One region of the Kitasatospora sp. NPDC054795 genome, then DNA from elsewhere that is predicted to be linked to it. Evidence: riboswitches for the same ligand, from Rfam matches in the RefSeq annotation. Region 1 holds a riboswitch; each other region holds the start of a gene.
The links. Region 1 has a riboswitch for cyclic di-AMP ahead of ACWGJO_RS33700 (M23 family metallopeptidase). Riboswitches for the same ligand answer to the same signal wherever they lie in the genome.

Region 1 (5,632 bases):
GCCCGTGTGCACGGTGTTACGGAAGGGGCGTCGTCCGGTGCAGGAGCAGCAGCGCCACGTCGTCCGGCCGGGACCGCCGCTCGGTCACGTTCAGGGTGAGCAGATCGGCCAGCCGCTCCAGCGCCGGTGCCGGGCCGATCCGCCCCGGACCCGTCTGCCGCGCCCACAGTTCGAGCCCGCCGAGCATCCGCTGCACCGACTCGTCGTAGTCCTCCTCGCGGTCCTCGACCAGCCCGTCGGTGTACGCCAGCAGCGTTTCCCCGACCGCCAGCCGCTCCACCGCCAGTGGGTACGGCTGCTCCGGGTCCACCCCCAGCGGCGGCCCGCCCAGCAGCTCCAGCTCGACGGCCGCGGCGTCGGCGGTGATCCGCACCGGCGCCGGGTGCCCGGCCCGGGCGGCGGTCAGCGCGCCGTCGGCCGGATCCAGGGTCAGGTAGAGGCAGGTCGCGAACAGCTCGGTGTCCAGCTCGGCCAGCAGCCGGCTGGTGCGGGTCAGGGTGGCGGCCGGGTCGTGCCCGTCCGTCGCGTACGCCCGCAGCCCGCTGCGCAGTTGGCCCATCACCGCGGTGGCCTCGGCGTTGTGGCCCTGGACGTCGCCGATCACCAGCCCGATCCGGCCCTCCGGCAGACGCAGCAGGTCGTACCAGTCGCCACCGATCTGCATGCCCTCGGTGCTCGGCAGGTAGCGGGCGGCACTGGCGATCCCGGACAGCCGGGGCAGGGTGCGCGGGAGCATCGCCCGCTGCAGCTCGGAGGCCCGGTGGTGGTGGGTGTCGTACAGCCGGGCCCGCTCCAGGGACTGCGCCAGGATGCCGGCGAAGGCCGAGTACAGGGTCCGGTCCTCGCGGCTGAACACCCGCTCGGCGGCGAAGGTGATCAGGCAGGAGCCCACCTGCTGCCCGGAGGCGACCAGCGGCAGCACCGCCCAGGCGGCCGGGGCGAGCGGATCGCGCCGGGAACGGGCCGCCGAGGGTTCGCTGAACAGCGGGGCGGAGCGGGCCAGCGACCGCTGCATCACGCCCTCGGACAGGTCCGCCAGCCGGGTGAGTTCGGTGCGGCGCGGGCCCCCGTACACGGTGTGCGAGACGGGCAGCAGCCGGCCCGCGTCCACCAGGTCCAGGACGATGCCGGCGGCGCCGAGCGCCGGACGGGCGACGTCGGTGACGGCCGTGGTGACGTCCCGGACGGTCACCGCCCGGGACAGTGCCCGGGTGAGCGTCAGCAGCAGTGCCGTCCGGGCGGCGGCCGGGGAGTTCCGCTCCTCGGCCGGCGGCTGCTCCCGGTACCCGGCCTCGGCCAGCAGCCCGGCGATCCGCACCGGCCGCCCGTGCACGTCCAGCATCACCTCGCCGGACTCCTCGACCCGGGCGGGCCGGCCGCCGGGCCGCAGCACCCGGTAGCCGATCCGGTAGCGGCCGCCGGTGGCCAGCGCCTCGGCGAGCGCGGCCTGCACGTCCGGAAGGTCCTCCGGGTGGACCAGCCGGTCCAGCTCGGGGGCGGCGCCGTCCGGGGCGGCCGGGCGGCCGGCCACCCGGAACGCCTCGGCGTCCCAGTAGCTCTCGCCGGTGACCAGGTCGCGCTCGAAGGCGCCGTGCCCGGCGGCCCGCACCGCCAGCGAAAGCAGCGGGTGGGCCGGCCCGGCCGGGCGGCCGTCCGCCGCCCGCGGACCCTCGGGCAACCGGACGCCGTAGGGTGCGCGGGTGCCGTGCGGCAGATGGGCGTCGGCGTGGTCCAGCAGGTGCGAGACCCGGTGGGCGCAGGCCTCGGCGACGGTCTCCAGGACGTCCAGGTCGCGGCGCGGGACGGTGCCCCGGTGGGCCAGCGCGAGGGCGAGCACCCCGATCGGCCGCTCGTCCACGACCATCGGCAGGGCGATCACGGCCACCATCCCGGTGCCCAGTCCGGCGTTCGCGTTCGGATAGTCGACGCTGGTGTGCTCGGGGCTGAGCAGGTACGGGCGCCGCAGCCGCAGGGCCATCGCGGCGGGCAGCTCCCCGGCCGGATCGACCACGCCGTAGCGCTCGTGCGCCCAGTCCGGCAGCCCGTGCGAGGCGGTCAGCCGGAGCATCCCGGCGGAGTCCAGCAGGTACAGCGCGGACCCCTCGCCAGTGATCCAGCTCGGGCCCTCGGCCAGTACGGTGCCGAGCAGCTCGGCGGCGCTGGTGCAGCCGAGCAGCAGGCGCACGCAGCGCATCGCACTGCGCGCGGTCGGACTGTCGGCGGGCTCCAGGGGCACTGACCCTTAATACCCCATTTCCCCAAGCGGTGAATGGTTCCCCAAGAGGTGAACGGGGACCGGGCCGTCGCACCGGCACCGGCACCGGCACCGGCGCTGGAGAGGTGGCCGTCCGTGCCGGCGGCTGTCCGCGCGGGCGGTGCCGCCCTCCGGTCCGTGCGGGCCGGCCGCCTACGCGGGCCAGGCGCGGAGGCCGGTGGTGAGGGTGGCGATGAGGCGGTCGTGCGTGGTGGCGAGGTCCTCGGCCAGCCGGAAGCCGCCGGCGGTGGTGAGGGAGGCGAAACCGTGGGCGAGGGAGCGGACGGTGCGGGCGGCGTGGATCGCCTCGGAACCTTCGAGGCCGTACTCCCGCAGGACGGCGATGATCACGCCGACGAGCCGGGCGCCCGCGCGGGCCAGCTCGTCGTCGGGCTGCGGGGCCTGGGGGAGGGCGTTGTAGCGGTGCGGGTGCGCGGTGGCGTACGCGTGGTAGGCGCGCAGTACGGCGGCGACGGCGTCGTCCCCGCTGCGCCCGACGGCCGCCTCGGCCAGCCGGTCGGCCAGGTCCCCGGTGACCCGTACGGCGATCAGCAACCGCAGTTCGGCGAGGCCGCCGCTGACGTGCTTGTACAGCGAGGGAGTGGCGACCCCCGCCCGGGCGGCGACGGAGGCCAGCGTGAGGGCCTCGGAGCCCTGCTCGTCGATGAGGGCGAGGGCGTGGTCGACGACCTGGTCGGGGGTCAGTCCTACGCGGGGCATGGGTTCGGGCTCTCCGTACGGATGACGTCGGGTGGATCGGGCGGGTTCGGGCAGGAGCGGGCGGTGGGGACGGGCGGGGCTCAGCCGAGCTCGGCGAGGAACGGCAGCAGGGCGTCGGCGGTGGCCGTCGGGTTGTCGGCCATCGGGTAGTGCCCGGACCCCTCGATCATCACCTTGCGCGCGCCGAGCGCGGCGGCCTGCCGGTCGGCGACGAGCTCCGGCTTCGGGAAGTCGGGGTCCTTGCTGCCCATGACCACCAGCGCCGGGCACCGCACCGCGGCCGTCCAGCCGACCGGCGCCGAGTCGCCGTGGACGTACCCGCGGGTGGCGGTCTTCCGCCCCGGGGTGCGCAGCGCGGCGACCAGTCCGTCCACGTACGCGTCGAAGTCGGCGGGCTTGGCACCCGGGAAGGCCATCCGGCGCAGGTAGAAGCCCCAGGAGGCCGGCCAGTGGACGAGGGCGGCGCCCATCAGGCCCATGACGCCGCGCATCAGGGCGCCCGGCGGCGGGTTCTCGACGAAGGCGTTGAGCAGGACGATCCCGGCGACCCGCTCGGGCGCGTCCCCGGCGGCCCTGACGACGGTCGCCCCGGTGTAGGAGTTCCCGGCGAGGACGGCGCGCTCGATGCCGAGGTGGTCGAGCAGGGCGAGGACGTCGCCGGCGATGGCGGCCGGGCCGTAGTCGTCCCACTCGACGGAGGACTCGCCGAAGCCCCGCAGGTCCACGGTGACGACGCGGTGGCCGGCGGCGACGAGCAGCGGGCGCAGGTGCCGGTAGGCGGCCCGGCTGTCGAGCATGCCCGGGAGCAGGACGACGGGGGTGCCGTCGCCCTGCCGGGTGTCGTCGAAGGCGATCCGGCCGCCGGGAACGGTCAGGTACTGGGTGCTCGGGGTGATGGTGCCGTTCATGGGGGTCCTCCTCGGGCCGCCGGTGCGGGGCATCGGCGTGCGGGCCGATAGCCATAAAGCTAAGGCTAATAGCCTTAGCCGTCAAGCGAATGGCCGGGTGAGGGATGGAACGGAAGGAGCGGATGGAGCGGAAGGGGTGATCAGACTCCCTCCACCTTGAACGGGTCGTGCTCGCTGAGCAGCTTCTCCAGCCTGGCCTGGTCCACCCGGGTGACCATCTCGTTGGACTCCTGCCGGTCCCGGATCACCTTCGCCAGCGTGAACGCCGAGGTGACGGTGTAGAGGAGGCCGATCCCGAGGAAGGCCCTGGTCCATCCGCCGACCGGCAGGTAGGCGATCCCGAGGGCGAGGGCGACGCCCGACAGGGCGAAGGAGAGGACGGCCTGGATGTGGTACGCGGCCGTGGTGCGGGTCTGCATCGATGTGCTCATGGCGCCAGGATGTGGCCGCCCGGACGGGGCGCACATGAGTAGGAGTACTCAGATGGGGCCGTGCGCGAGGGGGGTGTTCGCCGGTGTCGTTCGTTGACGTCCGATCACTTTGCCCTAGGCTGCTCCGAACGGATGGCTTGGAATCAGAGCCTCCTAGGATTAACGTTTGATAACGCAGCGCGGTTGTCAACGCCGTACCCAGACGGCACCGTGCGCCGTCGCCTAATCCCGCCGACCCGCCTCCGGGCAGGTCAGGGAGCCGGGGAACCACGTTCCTTGGGGTGAATCGGCGGGGCTCCGGCCCAGCCGTAGGAGACCTTCCTGCTCCGAACCCGTCAGCTAACCCGGTAGGCGCGAAGGAAGGAAAGGAGCGCGCCTCCGTGGCGTCGACGCACACCCCGGCACACCCGGCCGGCTTCGCAGCCGGTACCCAGCTCCTCGACCACCCCGGCACGGACGGCCCCGAGGCCTTCGGCCCGGAGGACTTCCCCGCGGAGGTCGAGACCAACCGCCACCGGATGCCGCGTCAGACCCGCGGAGCCTCCCCACTGCTCGGCGTCACCGCCGTCGCCGCCACCCTGGGCGCCACCGGCTTCGCCTCGGCGACCCCGGCCGCCGCCCCCGCCGTCGAGGCCCCGGACGAGACCCCGGTCGCCCTCTCCGCCGACCCCGGCCTCGCGCTCGCCGCCCGCATCCAGCACCAGGCCGACAGCCAGCGCACCGCCGCCGAGGAGACCGCCCGGCTCCAGGCCGCGCAGGAGGCCGAGGCCAAGGCCGTCGCCAAGGAGGCCGAGGCCAAGCGCGCCGCCGAGGAGGCCGAGCGGGTCAAGGCCGCCGCCCTCACCCTCCCGGTGAAGGACTACCGGCTCTCCGCCCACTACGGCCAGAGCGCCCGCTACTGGGCCAACCTGCACACCGGCCTGGACTTCGCCGCCGACACCGGCACCCCGGTCTACGCGCTCGGCCAGGGCACCATCACCTCGGCCGGCTGGGCCGGCTCGTACGGCTACCGGATCGTCGAGACCCTGCCCGACGGCACCGAGATCTGGTACTGCCACCTCTCCTCGATCACCAAGGGCTCCGGCAAGGTCGCCCCCGGCCAGCAGATCGGCAAGGTCGGCGCGACCGGCAACGTCACCGGGCCGCACCTGCACATGGAGGTCCGCCCCGGCGGCGGTGCCCCGGTCGACCCGGAGCCCTGGCTCCAGCAGCGCGGCCTCAACCCCTGACCCGCGCGAGAAACCCGGCGCACCCGCGAGAGGCCCGCACACCCGCGCGAGAAACCCGACGCGCACGCACGGAGGCCCCGGCCCGGAGCC
Region 2 (5,632 bases), on a different contig from region 1:
TCAGCGGCCCCGGGTCAGAGCGCGACGCCGTGCGCGCGCAGGTAGGCGACCGGGTTGATGTCCGAGCCGTACTCCGAGCCGTTGCGGATCTCGAAGTGCAGGTGCGGGCCGGTCACGTTGCCGGTGGCGCCGGAGAGGCCGATCTGCTGGCCGACGGTGACGGTCTGACCGATCCTCACGCCGATCGAGGAGAGGTGCGCGTACTCGGCGTAGTGGCCGTCGGCGAGCTTGATCTCGACCTCGTTGCCGTAGGCGCCGCCGTTGCCGGCCTTGACCACGACGCCGTTGGCGACGGCGCGCAGCGGGGTGCCGGTGGAGGCGACGAAGTCCTGGCCGGTGTGGTGGCCGGAGGCCCACATCGAGCCGGCCACGCCGTAGGCGGTGCCGAGCTTCGGGTTGGCCAGCGGGGCGACGAAGCCGGAGGTGGCGGCGGCGACCGGAGTGGCGGTCACGACCGGGGCCGGAGCGGCGACCTGCAGCTGGGTCTGGAGCTGGGCGGACGGCTTGGCGGCCTCGGTCTTCACCTGGACCTGGGCCTGCGGCTCGGCGGCCTGGGTCGCCGGGGCGGCCGGCTGGGCGGGCTTCGCCGGGGCGGCCGGCTTGGCCGGGGCGGCGTCGGCGGCCGGCGCGGCGGCGTGGCCCGACAGCGCGAGCTGCTGGCCCGGGAAGATCAGGTTCGGGTTGGCGCCGACGACCGAGCGGTTCTGCTCGTACAGCGCGTGCCAGCCGCCCTCGACGTTCTTGGCGTCGGCGATCTTGGACAGGGTGTCGCCGCTGACGACGCGGTAGCTCTCCTGCGCGGCCTGGGCGGCCGGGGCAGCGGCCGGCGCGGCCGACTTGGCGTCCGTGGAGGCGGCGGCCTGCGCGGCCGGGGCGGCCGGAACGGTGTGGGCCTGGGCGCTCACCGCGGTGACGAGCGGGAGGGCGAAGGAGACACCGGTGACGGCGGTCGCGATGCCGATACGGGCGGCGCGGGGCAGGGCGATACGACGAGCCTGAGCAGGCATGGAATTTTCCTCTCCGACGCCTGCGAGGTGAGCTGTCGGGTTCGGGCTGGAGTTGCCCGGCCGCATGCGCGGCTTCACCCCTAGCCGGTCCTGGACGCCCGCGCCCTGAGGCGCGAACTCCGGTCCGGCGACTTACCTGTGGGTCCCCCGCTCCTGCCGTACAGAGTTCGTTTCGAACCACCGGGCAGCGGCAGGACTCGGCGTTCCACCCGGGGGATCCGTCCGGACTGGCCGGGCGGTCGCTGAACTAAAACCCATCCGTTCGGGTGAAGCAATGTCGATCTCTTGAAAGGGCAACCATCTCCCCCGTTCCGGTGACCCTCCGCAGACCGGACCCCACGGTGCGTACACAACCCATTCACCCCCCGCCACTGATCCACGACCCTGCGCCGAGATCGGCGACGGAACGCAGCCACCCGTTCACGCACCGCCGACCGTCAACACACCCACCGGTGACCCTTGTCACGTGCGCCCCGGCAGCGCAGGATTCGCCCGTGGCCACCTCCGAGGCCGGCACCCTGCGCCTGGGCACCGCGCAGGGTCGCTGGGTACTACTGGCGACCGTGCTCGGCTCCAGCATGGCGATGCTCGACGGCACCGTGGTGAACGTCGCCCTGCCCCGGATCGGCGCCGACCTCGGCGCCTCCCTGGCGTCCCTGCAATGGACCCTGAACGCCTATCTGCTCACCCTGGCGGGCCTGATCCTGCTCGGCGGCGCGCTCGGCGACCGGTACGGGCGGCGCAAGGTCTTCCTGATCGGCGTGGTCTGGTTCGCCATCGCCTCCGCGGCCTGCGCCGCGGCGCCGAACATCCACGTGCTGATCGCCGCCCGCGCCGTCCAGGGCATCGGCGGGGCGCTGCTCACCCCCGGCTCGCTCGCCATGCTCCAGGCCGTCTTCCACCCTGACGACCGCTCGGCCGCGGTCGGGCTCTGGTCCGGCCTCGGCGGGGTGTCCGCCGCGATCGGCCCCTTCCTCGGCGGCTGGCTGGTGGACGGCCCCGGCTGGCGCTGGATCTTCCTGTTGAACCTGCCGCTCGCCGCCGCCGTGATCGCGGTGACCACCCGGTCGGTGCCGGAGACCCGGGACGAGGCCGCCACCGGCCGCTTCGACGTGCTCGGCGCCGTGCTCGCCGCCCTCGCGCTCGGCGCGATCACCTACGCGCTGACCGCGGCCGGCGAGGGCCTGTCCCCGGCGGTCTGGGTCAGCGGGGTGATCGGGGTGGTGCTCGGCGTCGCCTTCGTGGCCGTCGAGCGCCGCGCGCCCGAACCGATGCTGCCGCTCGGGCTGTTCTCCTCACGGCTGTTCACCGCGGTGAACCTGGTCACCCTGTGCGTGTACGCGGCGTTCAGCGGCGTCTTCTTCCTGCTGGTGGTGCAGCTCCAGATCGTGTCCGGGTTCTCGCCGCTGGTCTCGGGCTTCGCCCTGGTGCCGATCACCGTGCTGATGCTGGCGCTGTCCGCGCGCGCCGGGCGCCTCGGCAAACGGATCGGCCCGCGCGTCCCGCTGACCGTCGGACCGCTGCTGTGCGCCGCCGGGGTGCTGCTGATGCTGCGCATCGGCCCCGACTCCTCGTACTGGGTGGACGTGCTGCCCGCCGTCACGGTGATGGGCTGCGGGATGACGCTGCTGGTCGCGCCGCTGACGGCGACCGTGCTGGCCGCCGTCGAGGTCCGGCACGCCGGCATCGCCAGCGGGGTCAACAACGCCGCCGCCCGCGCGGCCGGCCTGCTCGCGGTGGCCGCCCTGCCGGCGCTGGCCGGGCTGAGCGGCGACGCCTACCGGGTTCCCTCCGCGGTCGACTCCGCCTTCCACACCGCGATGCTGATCTGCGCGGGCCTCCTGGTGGCCGGCGGGCTGATCGCCTCCGCGACCGTACGCGGCAATGTGCTCGCCCCCGAGGAGCAGCCGGTGGCCGAGCCGAACTGCGACTGGCCGTGCGGACCGACCGCCCCGCCGCTCGACCCCGGCCACGTCCCCACGACGCGCGAGGGCCCTGCCACCGGTCCGGCGGCAGGGCCCTCGACTCTGAACTGACCGAACGTCAGAGGATGTCGGCCGGCGCGTACTTGGCGGCCTCCGGGTAGGCGGCCGCGACGGCCTCCACCTGGCGGACGACCTCGGCGACCTGGGCACCGGCCGCGCCGGTGAAGGACAGCCGGTCGGCCAGCAGCGCGTCCAGCGCGGCCCGGTCCAGCGGGATCCGCTCGTCGGCGGCCAGCCGGTCCAGCAGCTCGTTCTCCCGAGCGCCCGCGCGCATCGCCAGCGCGGAGGCGACGGCGTGCTCCTTGATGACCTCGTGCCCGGTCTCCCGGCCGACGCCCGCGCGCACCGCGCCCATCAGCACCTTCGTGGTGGCGAGGAACGGCAGGTAGCGGTCCAGCTCGGCCTCGATCACGGCGGGGAAGGCGCCGAACTCGTCGAGGACGGTCAGGAAGGTCTCCAGCAGGCCGTCGAAGGCGAAGAACGCGTCCGGCAGCGCGACCCGGCGCACCACCGAGCAGGAGACGTCGCCCTCGTTCCACTGGTCGCCGGCCAGCTCGCCGGTCATCGAGGCGTAGCCGCGCAGGATGACGGCCAGGCCGTTGACGCGCTCGCAGGAGCGAGTGTTCATCTTGTGCGGCATCGCGGAGGAGCCGACCTGGCCCTCCTTGAAGCCCTCCGTGACCAGCTCGTGGCCGGCCATCAGGCGGATGGTCTTGGCCAGGCTGGACGGCGCGGCGGCCAGCTGGACGAGGGCGGTGAGCACCTCGAAGTCCAGCGAGCGCGGGTAGACCTGGCCGACGCTGGTCAGCACGTTCTCGAAGCCGAGGTGCCCGGCGACCCGGCGCTCCAGCTCGGCCAGCTTGTCGGTGTCGCCGCCGAGCAGGTCCAGCATGTCCTGGGCGGTGCCGACCGGGCCCTTGATCCCGCGCAGCGGGTAGCGGGCGATCAGCTCCTCCAGGCGGCGGAAGGCGACCAGCAGCTCGTCGGTGATCGACGCGAACCGCTTGCCCAGGGTGGTGGCCTGCGCGGCCACGTTGTGCGAGCGGCCGGCCATGACCAGCTCGGAGTGCTGGGCGGACAGCTTGGCCAGACGCACCAGGACGGCCACCGTGCGGTCGCGCACGTGCTCCAGGGACTGGCGGATCTGGAGCTGCTCGACATTCTCGGTCAGGTCCCGGGAGGTCATTCCCTTGTGGATCTGCTCGTGCCCGGCGAGGTCGCTGAACTCCTCGATCCGGGCCTTGACGTCGTGGCGGGTGACCCGCTCACGGGCGGCGATCGAGCCGAGGTCGACCTGGTCGATCACCCGCTCGTAGTCGGCGACGGCGGTGGCCGGCACCTCGACGCCGAGGTCCTGCTGGGCCTTCAGGACGGCGAGCCACAGGTGGCGCTCGAGGACCACCTTGTGCTCGGGGGACCACAGCTGGGCCAGGGTCGCCGAGGCGTACCGGGAGGCCAGGACATTGGGGATCTGGGGCTTCGCGCTCACGCTTCGCAAGAGTAACAGCCGAGGTCACGCCGAACGTCGGCGGCTGGGGTAGGCTGGGTCAATTGAGCGCCTTTCAGATGGCGCACCGCAACCTTCTCACCGCAAGGTTACCACACCGATGAGCGAACATCCAGCGGTCGCGGGAAACCCCGGCGACGCCCTCGCCGCGGCCCTGCGCACCGAGCAGGCCCGCCTCACCCGGCTCTACTCCCGGCTCGACACGGTGCGCGAACGGGCCCGCCGCACCGCCGACGGCGCCCACGACGGAGCCGCCCCCGGCGGCACCCACCAGGCCCGGCTGGAACGCGAGGTGCGCGCCCGCGAGGCCGCCCGCCACGCGGCCCGGCTGGACGCGGTCGAACGCGGCCTGTGCTTCGGCCGCCTCGACGAGCGCGACGGCACCGTCCACTACATCGGCCGCACCGGCCTGACCGACGACGCGTACGAACCGCTGCTGCTCGACTGGCGCACCCCGGCCGCCCGCCCCTTCTACACCGCGACGCCCGCCCGTCCGGGCCCGGTCGTGCGCCGCCGCCACCTGCACACCCGGGGCCGCACCCTCACCGGGCTGGACGACGAGGCGCTCGACCTCGCCGGGCTGGACGAGTCCGGCCGGCGCGGCCTGGTCGGCGAGGCCGCACTGCTCGCCGCCCTCGGCCGCGAGCGCACCGGCCGGATGGGCACCGCCGTCGCCACCATCCAGGCCGAGCAGGACCGGGTGATCCGCTCCCCGCTGCCCGGCGCCCTGGTGGTCCAGGGCGGCCCCGGCACCGGCAAGACGCTGGCCGCCCTGCACCGCGCCGCCTACCTGCTGTTCACCCACCGCGTCGCACTGGAGCGCCGGGGCGTGCTGGTGATCGGCCCCAACCCCGGCTTCCTGCGGTACATCGACCAGGTGCTGCCCGCCCTCGGCGAGACCGAGGTGGTGCTGCGCACCGTCGGCGAGCTCCTCCCCGGCGTCACCGCCACCCGCACCGACGCACCCGCCGCCGCCCTGGCCAAGGGCGGCCCCTGGATGGCCGGGGTACTCCGCCGCGCCCTGGCCGCCCACCAGACGGCCCCCGCCCACGGCCTGGACCTCGGCGACGGGCTGCGGGTCTCCGCCAGGGCCTGCGCCGAGGCCCGGGACGCCGCCCGCGGCCTGCGGCTGC
Region 3 (5,632 bases), on a different contig from region 1:
CCGCCAGCGCGGCGGACACCTCGGCGTGCCGGTCCGCCGAGCGGGCCGGGGGCGCCGCCGGGGCGGCCGGAGGCAGCGACAGCTGGGCCAGCCCACCGGCCGCGAGCAGCAGCGCGCCCCGCCGGGACAGCGTCCGGCGGGGGCGGGAGCCGGATATACCGGCGGGGCCAGTGGGGTCGGCGGGGCCGGACGGCGGGGCGTTCAGAGCCGGACCACCCCGGAGACCGGCATGGCGGTGACGCTCTCGTAGCGGACCTTGGCGCCCGGGCGGGGGGCGTGCACGATCACGCCGCCGCCGGCGTACATGCCGACGTGGTGCATGTCCCGGTAGAAGATCACCAGGTCTCCCGGTCGCGCTTCGGACAGGCTGACCCGCTGCCCGGCGTACGCCTGGGCCTGCGAGGTGCGCGGCAGGGTCACTCCGGCCTGCCGCCAGCTGTAGTACATCAGACCGGAGCAGTCGAACGCGTGCGGGCCGGTGGCCCCGTAGACGTACGGGGAGCCGATCATCCGCACCGCGGCGGCCAGCGCGGCGGCCCCGCGCTCGGAGGCGGGCGGGGCGGTGCCGAGGTCCAGCCGGTCGGTGCCCCGGGTGGCGCGCTGCTCGGCGTCCCGGGCATCCTGGACCGTCAGCCGGGCCCGCTCGGCGGCGCCCAGACCGTTCAGCAGCTTCTGCGCCCTGGCCAGCCGCTGCTGGATCTGCTGCTTGCTGTCGGCGAGCGAGCGGCGGGTCCGGTCCAGCTCGTCGAGCTTGCCGGCCGCCTCGGTCCGGCGCTGGTCGAGCCGGCGCTGCCGGGCGACCAGCTCGTGCAGGGTCTCCTGCTGGCGCGCGGCGGCCTGGCCCAGGGCGCGGGCGCGGGACAGGTAGCCCTCCGGGTCGGGCGAGAGGATGAGCTGGGCGGTCTGGGTCATCCCGCCGCCGCGGTACTCGGCCCCGGCCACCGTCGCGAGGTCGCCCCGCAGCCCGTTGAGCTGGTCCTGGGCCACGGCGATCTCGCCCTGGAGGATCGTGGTCTCGCCCTGGAGCCGCCGCTGGGCCTCCTGCGCCGCGTTGGCCTTCTCGGACGCCTGCTCGGCCTCGTCGTACAGCTGTTCCACCTGCGTCTTGACGTCCTGGCGGTCGCCCGGGTCGGGACTGCCGGGGGCGGCCTGGGCGCTGCCTCCGGCGGCCACACCCAGGGCGGTGGCGGCGGCCGCGGTCAGCACCAGCGCCCGGGCGAGCAGTTGGGAACGGCGGTGCACGGGCATGGCGGCAGCGGCTCCAATCCTGCGGCGCGGCTCCCGCCGCCGCACCGGGACGGGCGGCCGTCGAGCGGGAGTCCGGTGGCAGACGTTAGCGAGTCAGGGCAAGCGAGTCCAAACCCCTGCCAACCCGAATATTCAGGCTGTTGTCGGACATTTGATCGACCCTCGGGAAAAGCCGCAGGAAAAACCGCAGGCCCGGCCTCCCCTGGGGGAGGCCGGGCCTGGAAGCGTTCGAGCGGTGATCAGACCCGCACGATGGAGGCCAGCGGCATGTTGGTGACGGCCTCGTAGCGCACCGACGCGCCCGGCTTGGGCGCGTGCAGCACCTGGCCGTTGCCCGCGTAGATGCCGACGTGGTGGGCGTCGGTGTAGAAGATCAGCAGGTCGCCGGGCTGGGCCTGGGAGATGTCCGAGCCGATCCGGGTGCCGGCCGAGGCCTGCGCCTGCGAGGTGCGCGGCAGCGACACGCCCGCCTGGTTGAACGCCCAGACCATCAGGCCGGAGCAGTCGAAGGAGCCCGGGCCGGTGGCGCCCCAGACGTACGGGCTGCCGATCTTGGAGGCGGCGGCCGAGAGCGCGGCGGCACCGCGCGAGCTGCCCGGGGCCACCTTCACCGGGGAGGAGGCGGTCGAGCCGGTCGCGAGGTCGCCGCGGCTGTTGTCGCGGGAGGCGCGGTCGGCCTGCTGCTGCTGGGCCTGGGCGGCGTCGGCCTTGGCCTTGGCGTCGGCCGCGGCCTTCTCCTCGGCCTGGCGCAGCGCCTGGCGCTCCTGCTCGGTCAGCGTGTTGAGCAGGTCCTGGGCCGCCTTCAGCTTGCCCTGGACCTCCTCCTTGGAGGTCTTCAGCTGCTGGGTGGTCGACTCCAGCTCGGCGAGCTTGCCCTGGGCCTCGTTGCGGTCCTGGTCGAGCTTGCGCTGCTGCTCCTGGAGCTCCTTCAGCTGACCCTTCTGGGTGCTGCCGGCCTGGTTCAGCGCGTCGGCCTGGCTGAGGAAGGTGTCCGGGCTGGAGGAGAACATCAGCTGGACGGTCGGGGATATTCCCCCGTTGCGGTACTGCTCGCCGGCGATCTCGGCCAGGCCGCCCTGGAGCTCGGTGACCTGGGCCTGCTGACGGGCCACCTGGTCCTGCATGCCGGAGACCTGCTTCTCCAGCTCCTGCTGCTTGGCCTGGGCCGCGTTGTAGTTCTCGGTCGCGATCTCGGCCTGCTCGTTGAGCTGGTCGACCTGCCCCTTGACCTGTTCCTTGGTCGGCTGCGGGTCGGCGTGGGCGCCTTGCGCGGAGAGGACGACGGCTGCCGCGGCGACACCGGTCAGGATCGAGACCCGGGCGCGGCCTGCGGGCTTGGGACGACGATGGGACGCCACGAAGGCGGACTCCTTCTTCCTACGTCCGCCTACCGGGTGAGCTGACGGGTTCGGGCCGGAAGCATGCCCTACGACGCCTCACGGCCGTTCCATCGGCCGACCTGGCGTCGATTCACCCCGGAGGAACGTGGTTCCCCGGCTCCGCTCCGCAGCGCCCCTAACCACTGGGCTCCCCTGTCGGGCAGTCGCTTCGACCTGCCCCGCTGCCTCACGAACTCGACGGTAACCACCGCCGCCACCCTGGCTGGGCGATCGACAGTGCGGTGGTTCAGGGCACGACCCTAGTAACTGAACCGTGATCGGTTCAAATCCTTGTCAGAAAAAAGACCAAAGATTTCCCAAGTTCTTCTGTGAAAATGACCGATGGTGACCACCGGCACACAGAAGGCTGATCGATTCTCAGCATGTGGCCGCGAAGGGGCCGAAAGCCGAACGCCACCCCCCGCACGAGGGGTGGCGCTTTTCACAGCCCCCGGAGGGGCCGCGCGGGCGTGTCGGGCCGTCAGACCCGGCGGATGGTGTTGATCGACATCGCGTCGGCCTTCATCACCTTCACCACGTCACCGGTGTGCGGCGCGTGGACCACCATGCCGTTGCCGATGTACATCCCGACGTGGTGCATGTCGTTGCCGTAGATCACCAGGTCGCCCGGCTGGGCCTGGTCCAGCGAGGGCACCCGGGTGCCGTAGTGGCCCTGCTCCTGCGAGGTGCGCGGCAGCGAGACGCCCGCCTGCCCGTACGCCCAGACCATCAGGCCCGAGCAGTCGAAGGTGGTCGAGCCGGTGGCGCCCCACACGTACGGCGAGCCCTGCTTGCTCATCGCCTTGGCCATCGCCACGGCCGCGTAGCCGCTGGCCGGCGGCAGGCTGCTGAGGTCGACCCGGTCGCTGCCGCGCGAGGCGCGGTCGTCCTGCGCCTGCTGGGCCTTCAGCGCGGCGCGGTCGGTGGCGCTCAGCGAGTTCAGCAGGTCCTGGGCGGCCTTCAGCTTGGTGTTGACGTCCGCCTTGGCCTGGTTCAGGTCCTTGGTGGTGGTGTCCAGCGAGGCGAGCACGGCGGAGGCCTCGACCTTCTCCTGGTCCAGCCGGCGCTGCTGGTCCAGCAGCCCCTTGAGCGCCTCGGCCTGGCTGCTGCTGGCCTGCTGGACGGTGGAGGCCTTCTCCAGGTAGCCGGACGGGTCGGAGGTGAGCATCAGCTGGACGGACGGGTCGATGCCGCCGGTGCGGTACTGCTCGCCCGCCACCTCGGCGAGACCGCCCTGGAGCTGGGTCATCTGCTCCTGACTGCGGGCCACCTGGTCCTGCAGCTGGTCGGCCTGCTTGCGCAGCTGGTCGGCCCGCTCCTTGGCGCCGTTGTACTTCTCCGCCGCCTGCTCCTGCTCCTCCTGGAGCTGGTCGATCTGCGCCTTGACGTCCGTTTTGTTCGGCTGCGGCGCGGCGTGCGCGGCCACCTGGGCGGAGAGGGCGACCGCGGTCGCAGCAGCAGCGGTGAGCACGGAGATCCGCGCGCGGCTCGGCTGCTTGGGACGGCGGTGGGAGGCCAAGGGTCCTGCTCCTTCTTCCAACGGACTCACCTGATGGGATGAGATTCCGGAAAATAGGTTTGACGCCAGACCCTAGTGAAGATCTATCCGTTTTGCCACTCCCCCGAAGGTGTGAACTCCGGTCCGCACACTGACGACACGGGACCCGCACATCACTCCGGAACCACTCCTGACCAGGCATCGCACAGCCGGTCGGGGTCAGGGGCGCGCCAGCCGGTTCAGCAGCAGCACCGAGGCGACGGGGCGCGCGCCCGCCTTCCGCACGCCGTCCGCGACCTCCCGGTCGGTGGACACCACCACCACCGGACGGCCCTGCGGCTCGGCCCGCACCAGACGCCGGATCAGCTCGTCGGCCGTCTCCCCGGTCCGGCTGAACCGCACCCGGACCCCGCGCGGCGGCGCCATCATCACCGGGACGTCCAGGTCCTGCCCGTCGAACACGCAGGTGACCTCCGCCTGGGTGCGCTGCGCCAGCATCGCCAGCCCGCCCAGCAGCCGGATCCGCTGCTGCTCCAGCGGCAGCGTCGGATAACCGGTCTTGGTCACGTTGTAGCCGTCCACCACCAGGTGCACCTGGGGGATCGCCAGCAGCTGGTCCAGCAGCGCCGGATCGTCCTCGGTCAGCCCGCGCCGGGCCACGTCGTGGGGCGAGGCCGCCCCCGGCACCACCGCCTCCACCAGGTCCGCCGGGCGGATCTGGGAGACCGGCAGCGCCAGCTCCCGCTGGAGCCCCTGGGCCGACTGCAGCACGGTGTCCAGCAGCAGCCGCAGCCGCATGTCCTCGACGCTGCGCCCCTCACGGGCCGACCGGCGGCCCTGCTCGACCGCGTTCTCCAGCTCCGAGACCCGGTGCCTGAGCCTGCGCGCCTCGGTCTCGGCCGCACCGCGCTCGGCCGCGGTCTGCGCCTTCAGGGCTTCCAGCTCGCCGGCCACCCGGCGGGTCTCGGCCTGCGCCCGGCGGGTGTCGCTCTCCAGCGACCGCACCTTCTTGCGCAGCGACTCGGCCTCCTTGCGGACGCCGTCCGACTCGGCCCGCTGCCGGTCCACGTCCGCCCGCGCGGAGGCCCGCACCTCGGCCAGCTCGGCGTGCAGCTTCTCCACCAGCCGGGCCGACTCCGCGGCCGCGTCCTCGGCACCGGCCCGCTCGGCCTCCTCGCCGGCCTCGGCCACCAGCCGGCTCCAGCCCGCCGAACGCACCAGGTAGGCGGCGGCCGCGACGTCCATCGGATCGGCGGCACTCGGGACGGTGCCCGACTCCAGCGCCTTCACCAGGTCCGGCTGCCCGAGGCGCAGCCGCTCCGCTATCCGCACCCGGAAGGCCGGCTCCGCCTCCAGGGCCGCCGCCAGCGCGGTGGCCGCGTACTTGGCCCGCCGCGCCGGGGTGAACTTGACGTACTGACGCAGGCTCTGCGGGAGTTCGCCCGCCGGCAGCCCGCCGAGCGCGTCCGAGGCCAGCCCGACCACGCGCCGGCGCACGCCCTCGGGC

Region 2: it holds a riboswitch for cyclic di-AMP, as region 1 does, so the genes downstream of both, ACWGJO_RS26225 (M23 family metallopeptidase) here and ACWGJO_RS33700 (M23 family metallopeptidase) in region 1, are expected to answer to the same signal.
Region 3: it holds a riboswitch for cyclic di-AMP, as region 1 does, so the genes downstream of both, ACWGJO_RS27800 (NlpC/P60 family protein) here and ACWGJO_RS33700 (M23 family metallopeptidase) in region 1, are expected to answer to the same signal.

The regions. Positions count from the first base shown of each region.
Region 1 is NZ_JBSHAP010000129.1:13-5,644, reverse strand. Features, by position in the region: gene ACWGJO_RS33720 (SpoIIE family protein phosphatase) at 17-2,236, opposite strand; gene ACWGJO_RS33715 (TetR/AcrR family transcriptional regulator) at 2,408-2,974, opposite strand; gene ACWGJO_RS33710 (alpha/beta fold hydrolase) at 3,055-3,882, opposite strand; gene ACWGJO_RS33705 (YiaA/YiaB family inner membrane protein) at 4,023-4,313, opposite strand; cyclic di-AMP (ydaO/yuaA leader) riboswitch at 4,523-4,681, shown strand; gene ACWGJO_RS33700 (M23 family metallopeptidase) at 4,694-5,542, shown strand.
Region 2 is NZ_JBSHAP010000080.1:152-5,783, forward strand. Features, by position in the region: gene ACWGJO_RS26225 (M23 family metallopeptidase) at 15-1,007, opposite strand; cyclic di-AMP (ydaO/yuaA leader) riboswitch at 1,010-1,147, opposite strand; gene ACWGJO_RS26230 (MFS transporter) at 1,502-3,043, shown strand; gene purB (adenylosuccinate lyase) at 3,051-4,490, opposite strand; gene ACWGJO_RS26240 (HelD family protein) at 4,600-5,632, shown strand, end outside.
Region 3 is NZ_JBSHAP010000088.1:14,963-20,594, forward strand. Features, by position in the region: gene ACWGJO_RS27790 (hypothetical protein) at 1-19, opposite strand, end outside; gene ACWGJO_RS27795 (C40 family peptidase) at 202-1,248, opposite strand; gene ACWGJO_RS27800 (NlpC/P60 family protein) at 1,488-2,606, opposite strand; cyclic di-AMP (ydaO/yuaA leader) riboswitch at 2,617-2,770, opposite strand; gene ACWGJO_RS27805 (NlpC/P60 family protein) at 3,109-4,146, opposite strand; gene ACWGJO_RS27810 (NYN domain-containing protein) at 4,345-5,632, opposite strand, start outside.